2 linked regions of the Sinobacterium norvegicum genome follow. The protein of the gene in region 1 interacts with the protein of each later gene in a pairwise test. Links are inferred from orthologs where the notes say so. Each region holds a gene or a part of one and is shown on either strand. Other genes may lie near its edges. The genes, in order: L9P87_RS11590 and ung.

Region 1 (3,154 bases):
AATTGTTGGCAAGTTTATCTAGAGTCGATTGTTTGAATCGTTTGAAGCTACCATCTTCGATTTGGCTATCTGACATATATGTAGACGGTTGACTCTCTAGTTCGCCGAACTTGAGTTTGTTAGCAAACACAAAACCATACCCACCTTTTCGTTTTTTTATCCACCCCTTTCCATAATAAATTCTGAATTCGTCTTCGAGCTCAGTTAAGTCTTGGCCATTGATTTCGACGAACAAATCCCTGATGTCGATAACGCCGACTTCAGGAAGTTGTACTGTGTGCGTTTCATTCGCTAAAAAAGCATCAATCAGTGACGAGAGTGTTTTTGAACGTTGGATTTTTCGCTTGCCAGATTCTGGACTATGGCCTGCTCGAGCTCTTGCTTCCGTATCATATACGCCTGACGTATTACCTGTTGGCTCAGGTCTTTTGGTGCTGGGTGGTTGCAGGTTTAGACGGATAGCGTGATCGACATATTCATCGCTGTCGCTATAGATATCTGTGGTGATTCTTGAACTTTTTTTCTGAGGATCGATGTCCTTTGCTATATCGCATTGTGAAGTGTGCTCACCCACAACTTTGTAATAGGGGTCTCGTTTTCTTTTTAGTTTGGGGCGATCTAAGTTGGCGCAGGTAACCGGTGCGTCGCATTTGTCATCTGGACACTGAAAGCTAAATTTGGATTTAATTTTCCCCTCTGCAAACTGTTTGTCTGCTTCTTGCGCTGTGATGCTTAGCTCAATATCTTCTGCAAAAGCCTTATCTAATTTCATACTTCGAAACCCTCTTTTATCAGTAAGGCTTCCAGTTCTTCCTCGGCTTGCTCCAGATCTGCCAATTTACTTTGGAAATCTTTCAATGCTTCTTCTACCGTAATAGTTTCTTCTTCAAGCGGCTTTTGCACATAACGCGCTATGTTTAAATTGAAGTCATTTTCTTTGACTTCAGATAGCGGCACCCAGCGAGCAACGCCTTCGATCTCATCTGCACCTTTTCTGGTTTTAGTAGAGGGTCCTTGCTGTTCTTGAGTGTGATAGATGCTATAGATTTTATCGGCTTGCGAATTAGACAGCGTGTTTTGAGCGCGGCCCTTGGTGAAAATTTCTTCGGCGTTGATGATCAGAATATGATTTTTATGAGCCTTCGGTCGCTCTTTGCGTAACACCAATATACAAGCTGGAATGCCTGTGCCGTAAAACAGGTTAGATGCCACACCGATGATGGCTTCAATTCGGTTTTCTTTGAGTAATTGGGTGCGAATTTTTCCTTCAGCGCCTCCACGAAAGAGCACGCCGTGAGGTAATACAACGGCCATTCGGCCATTGTCATTGAGGGACGCGAACATGTGTTGCACCCAAGCAAAATCACCATTGGTTTTAGGGGCCAAACCGAACTGTTTACGGCCATATGGGTCTGCCGACCAGAGATCGTAACCCCATTCTTTTAAACTAAAGGGGGGATTGGCAATCACATTATCAAACGTCTCTAGTCGGTCACTGACTAGAAATTTAGGTTCGCGAAGCGTGTCGCCACGTATAATGTCGAAATCTTCCATGCCATGCAGAAACAAGTTCATGCGAGCAATGGCTTCGGTGGTGAGGTTCTTTTCTTGGCCTTTAATCTTCAATAAGCGCGGATCACCGCCGTTTTCTTTAACGTGGTGAATGGTTTCTAACAACATGCCACCGGTTCCGCATGCAGGGTCATAAACGCTTTCACCCGCTTTCGGGTCAAGGATATTTACCATTAAACGAACGATGGTGCGTGGTGTATAGAATTCACCGGCCTTTTTATTAGCCTTGTCTGCAAAGCGTTTAATGAGGTATTCATAAGCGCGACCCATATCATCATCACGAACACTGGCAACGCCAAGATTCACTTTATTAAAGTGATTAAGCAAGGTGCTTAAGAGCTCATCCGAAAGACGCTCTTTGTTGGTCCAACTGGCGTCACCGAATATTCCATGTAGCTGTGGGTTAGCGAGTTCGATGCCTCGAAAAGCATCTTTTAATGCCTGACCAATGTCTTTTGTTTTTTCAAATACGTGTTTCCAGTGGCACTCGCTTGGAATTTGAATACGGTGGAACATGTCGCCTTTGGCAAGCTCTTTGTCGCCGACTTGCTCCATTGCCTCTTCAAACTCTTCATCATAAACATCGCAAACACGTTTAAAGAAAAGAATCGGGAAGATGTATGTTTTGTAATCTGAAGCGTCTATTGGGCCGGTAATAATATGAGCGGCGTGCCAGAGGTGAGCTTCGAGGTCTTTTAGATTAATCAGTGTCATTTTATTGTTCTGTCTCAATTACTTCAGACTCATAACCAGCTGCTAACTGTAAGTTATCGATGCCATATAAAGTGGGTGTGTTTTGAAGCCACAAGTGAAACTCTGGGCCCGTTAATGAGTGCTGCTTAGAACAGTCGACGTTCCAATGCCGCAAAAGATAACCAGCTACTGCTGCTCTTGCTTGGACTTTTAACACGGCATTTTCCATACCGTATTCAAGCTCAATAGTCTCGGGGTGAGAAAGCCTTGGATGCGGCACAATGTTTAAATCAACAATACGATTCCATTGATTATCGGCAGTCTTGGTTTGTGCTTCTGGAATCTCTTCATTGATAAGTTGTGGTGTTTCAATACGGTTAACAACAAAATCAGCAAAGCGTTCACGAGCTCTGTCGTAACCTCTAACATGCCAACGCAGGCCGTTATCAATCAATGCGAAAGGCACAATTTCACGTTCGCTTAAGCCGCTGGATAGTGAGCGGTACTTAATTTTCAAAACTTGGCAGTTGTGTATGGCTCGGGTGATGAGCGCTAAAGTTTGTATGTTTGGGTAGTTAAGCTGTGTCGGAGCTTCGCAGGTGACGATGGGTTTTTGAGTGCCTACAAAGTCATCACCAAAGCCATGAAGTAGCGCCGCTAATGTTTGGCTACCTGAATATTCAAAGAGTGGCGAAAAACCATCTCGCTGAATATAGGTTTTAGCTTTGGTGTCGTATTCGATGTTTTTAGAGGCGAGTTCTTTATATAAAGAAAGGTCTCGTGAGGCGGCTGCTTCCTTGATGCCAAAACGTGATACCAGATCAGTGCGGTTAACCGAGCCCAGAAAGAAGAGCTTAAAGTCTATATGGAATAGGCGCTCCCTTTGGGC
Region 2 (3,235 bases), on another replicon or contig:
TCCGAGTCGCCGTGGCCTCTGAAGTCGATGGCAATCAGCGGTTGAGCGGTGGCGATGTCGTCGGCCAGCGGCTGCCAAATATGGCTGTTATTGGTAAAGCCGTGTAGCAGAATGGCGCAGGGGCGGTCGCGGTGTTGGCAGTATTGTCGCCAGTCGAGAATGTTCAGGCGGGTGCCATCATCGAGGCTGAGGCTGCGTGTCTGTGGTGGATACTGACGAGTTTGTGCGGCTGACATCATACGGATACTGGCGTGGTGAAAATAAAGGCATCGATTCTAACAGTTTAATGGTTATAATCGGTTGTCTTAGAGTGATTTTATTGGGAGCAGGTGTGGATATTGATCAGGGCAGAGCGGCTTACGCCGATGTGCGTTATACCGACGGCGAAGAGGTAACCGACAGTTTGATCGCGGCCACATTATCTTTGCTGGAGAAGTTCGACGAGGGCATTTTTGTCGTCTTAGAGTTACCCGAGGATCGAGAATTTCACTATTTGCGGGTCAATCCCATCTGGTGGCTGGCCCAGCCCACCGTGGGTGAGGGCTGGAAATTAATGGCCAAGGAATCCTTCGATGGCCTGGTCAAGCAACACCTGGCCGCCAAGGGCATTGCCTTTAACGGTATTCTTTAGCCTTTATCGTTGTTGCGAATAAAATCGGCCAGTTGCCACATCGGCTCTTTCAGCATGGCTTTTACCTCATCGCTGGCGTTGATTTTCTCCAGCGCCGCGTCCATGCACAGCAACCACTGGTCGCGCTCTTTCTCGCCGATACTAAAGCCCTTGTGCGGTGTGGTTAGGCAGACGCTGCTGGTGGCATCGGCATACAATGGCGGTCCGCCCAACCAGCCGGTTAAATACATAAACAGACTGTTTTTGATGGCATCGAGGTTGTCGGCGTGCATGCGACGAATCGGCTGGGCCTCTTCCAATTCATCCATCGCCTCATAAAAGGCGTTGGCCAGGGCGCGGATGCCATCTTCTTGACCGAGTAGCTGGTAGGGGGTGGACATGGTCTTTCCTCATTATCTTTTGCCCTATTGTAAGAAAATCCCCTCCATTGCGATATTAGATTGCTATAAATTTTTGTTAGAATTGATCTAACGTAATTTTAGAGTGTGGCGCAATGAATCTTAAGGCATTAACCGAGGAGTTAGACTCGAGCTGGCAGCGAGTGATCAACCCTGAACTGGCGCAAGATTACATGGTGGCGCTGCAAAAAACCTTGGCGCAGCGCCAGCGACAGGCGACGGTATTTCCCGATAACGCCGCCATCTTTAATGCCTTTAAAGGCTTGCCGATGAATGAGGTCAAGGTGGTTATCCTCGGCCAGGACCCTTACCACGGCGCAGGCCAGGCCCACGGCCTGTCGTTCTCGGTGTTGCCGGGGGTGAAGATTCCGCCGTCACTGCGCAATATCTATCAGGAGCTGGCCGATGACCTCGGGGTCGAAGCACCGTCCCACGGCTGCCTCGAGCGTTGGCAACAGCAGGGAGTATTGCTGCTCAATAATGTGCTAACCGTCGAGCAGGGCCAGGCGGCAAGCCACAAGGGGAAGGGGTGGGAGACCCTGACCGATGCGATTATCGAGGCGATTAATCAACAGTGCCAGGATGTGGTATTTCTGCTGTGGGGGGCGCCCGCGCAGAAGAAGGCGAAGAACGTCGACCCCCGTCGCCACAAGGTGTTGATGGCGCCGCACCCGTCGCCATTATCGGCCTACCGTGGTTTTTGGGGCAGCAAGCCATTCTCACAGGCCAATAAATATTTATCACAACGGGGTCGAGATGCCATCGACTGGCAGCTATAATACTGATATATCAAATAAATAAGTATTTGGGTGGAGGCCGATACAGGCCTTAGGGAAGAGCTATGAGTGATTCGGAAAGTTTATCCGAGCAACACGGTGTCGCCATTGGCATATTACAGCGCGGCAATCTGAAGTTTCTAGAGGCGGCTATTCGTGAGCACTGGGGCCTGGGGCAGAACATTGTGCTGTGCTGGCGTACCACGGCCAAGGGCATCGAGCTGTTAATGGCGCCCCACTATTTTCTGGCACAGTATACCGCCGCGCTCAATCAGACCGCCGTCGACAGCCGTCTCGAGGCATTGAACGGCTTGTTTATCAAAAAATTGATTTCTGGCCGACGCTATATGAAGGCACAGGCGTTTAATGGCACGGCCAAGCGCCTTGGGCTGGAGCCAATTGCCATCGACCTGCCGGTGCCGATTGCCGATGATGGTGCCGCCCAGTCGCTGGTCGAGGAGTTGCTGCACCGCTACAGCATCAGTTATGTCGATAAGCGGGCGGTATTGCTGTTTGATATTGTCGATTTCTCGCTGTTCACCCCCTTCGAGCAAACCAGTCAGTTAAACAGTCTGTCCTATTCAATTAACTCGTCCTATCACAAGCTGTTAAAGCAGCATATCGAGATCAACTTCACCCGGACCACCACCGGTGATGGCTTCTATATTTGGAGTCGCGACAACACCCCGGAGGCCAGCCTCAACCTCTACCTGTTTATGCTGTTAGTAGTCATGGATAACGCCATTGCCCGTCGCCGCGCCGTCGGCAACACCGTGCCGCTGATCCGCACCGGTTTTCACATGGGCAGTCATTACGAGTTCTACCAGGCCGAGGGGCTGAATCCGACCATGTTTAGCTATATTGTCGGCGACGTTACCATCGAATTGGCGCGGATGCTCGATGGTGCCTCACCGGGTCAAATTGTGATGGGGGATTTTGAGACATCCGTTCCAACATCCAGCGGCGAGGGGGCGTATCTTATCGATGTTGACACCCCGCGTTTTGTCGAGCGTGCCCGTAAGAAGCTCGCCTCGTTAAAAGACTGGTCACTGACCGAGGACAAGATTTTGGAGGTTCGTTGCTACTTAACCGGCGAAACCGGTGCCTCGGGTGGCGAAACTGTGAAGACCTTCACGATAACAGACAAGCACGGCATGACCCGAAAAACTTATAATGTAAGAATAAATATACATATGTCGAATGGTCAGGCCATTATTCTGGGCATGCAGCGACGCTCTAAAGAAAAGCGAGAAGTGATAGAGCAGCGGCGGTATGCCCGACAAGAGAGTAGTCAGCGTCGGCAATTGAGAGATCGGATAGAACAGCAAAAAGGCTTGAATACTCATGGAGAGTAAAAAACGGTTAACATTGGTGTCTACGGCCGCGAGAATCACACGATGACCTTGCCGCAAAGGGCAGTGCCTGGCCAA

The links.
Region 2: the proteins of L9P87_RS11590 (region 1) and ung interact in binary tests that used the Escherichia coli proteins (3 or more experiments, as listed by UniProt). The link is inferred for Sinobacterium norvegicum from one-to-one orthologs.

What each region holds. Positions count from the first base shown.
Region 1 is NZ_CAKLPX010000002.1:558,436-561,589, forward strand. What follows is about bases 28-2,852. They hold L9P87_RS11590 (type I restriction-modification system subunit M), read right to left. Parts: upstream 2,287-2,852; coding sequence 769-2,286; downstream 28-768. Other genes in these bases: L9P87_RS11585 (hypothetical protein), read right to left, coding at 28-772; L9P87_RS11595 (WYL domain-containing protein), read right to left, coding at 2,288-2,852. Outside these bases: more of L9P87_RS11585, read right to left, coding at 1-27; more of L9P87_RS11595, read right to left, coding at 2,853-3,154. UniProt on the Escherichia coli protein: The subtype gamma methyltransferase (M) subunit of a type I restriction enzyme. The M and S subunits together form a methyltransferase (MTase) that methylates A-2 on the top and A-3 on the bottom strand of the sequence 5'-AACN(6)GTGC-3'.
Region 2 is NZ_CAKLPX010000008.1:1,939-5,173, forward strand. The notes cover bases 61-2,966. They hold ung (uracil-DNA glycosylase), read left to right. Parts: upstream 61-1,124; coding sequence 1,125-1,808; downstream 1,809-2,966. Other genes in these bases: L9P87_RS17390 (alpha/beta fold hydrolase), read right to left, coding at 61-239; L9P87_RS17395 (hypothetical protein), read left to right, coding at 332-631; L9P87_RS17400 (group II truncated hemoglobin), read right to left, coding at 628-1,011; L9P87_RS17410 (hypothetical protein), read left to right, coding at 1,871-2,966. Outside these bases: more of L9P87_RS17390, read right to left, coding at 1-60; more of L9P87_RS17410, read left to right, coding at 2,967-3,160; L9P87_RS17415 (hypothetical protein), read left to right, coding at 3,203-3,235. UniProt on the Escherichia coli protein: Excises uracil residues from the DNA which can arise as a result of misincorporation of dUMP residues by DNA polymerase or due to deamination of cytosine.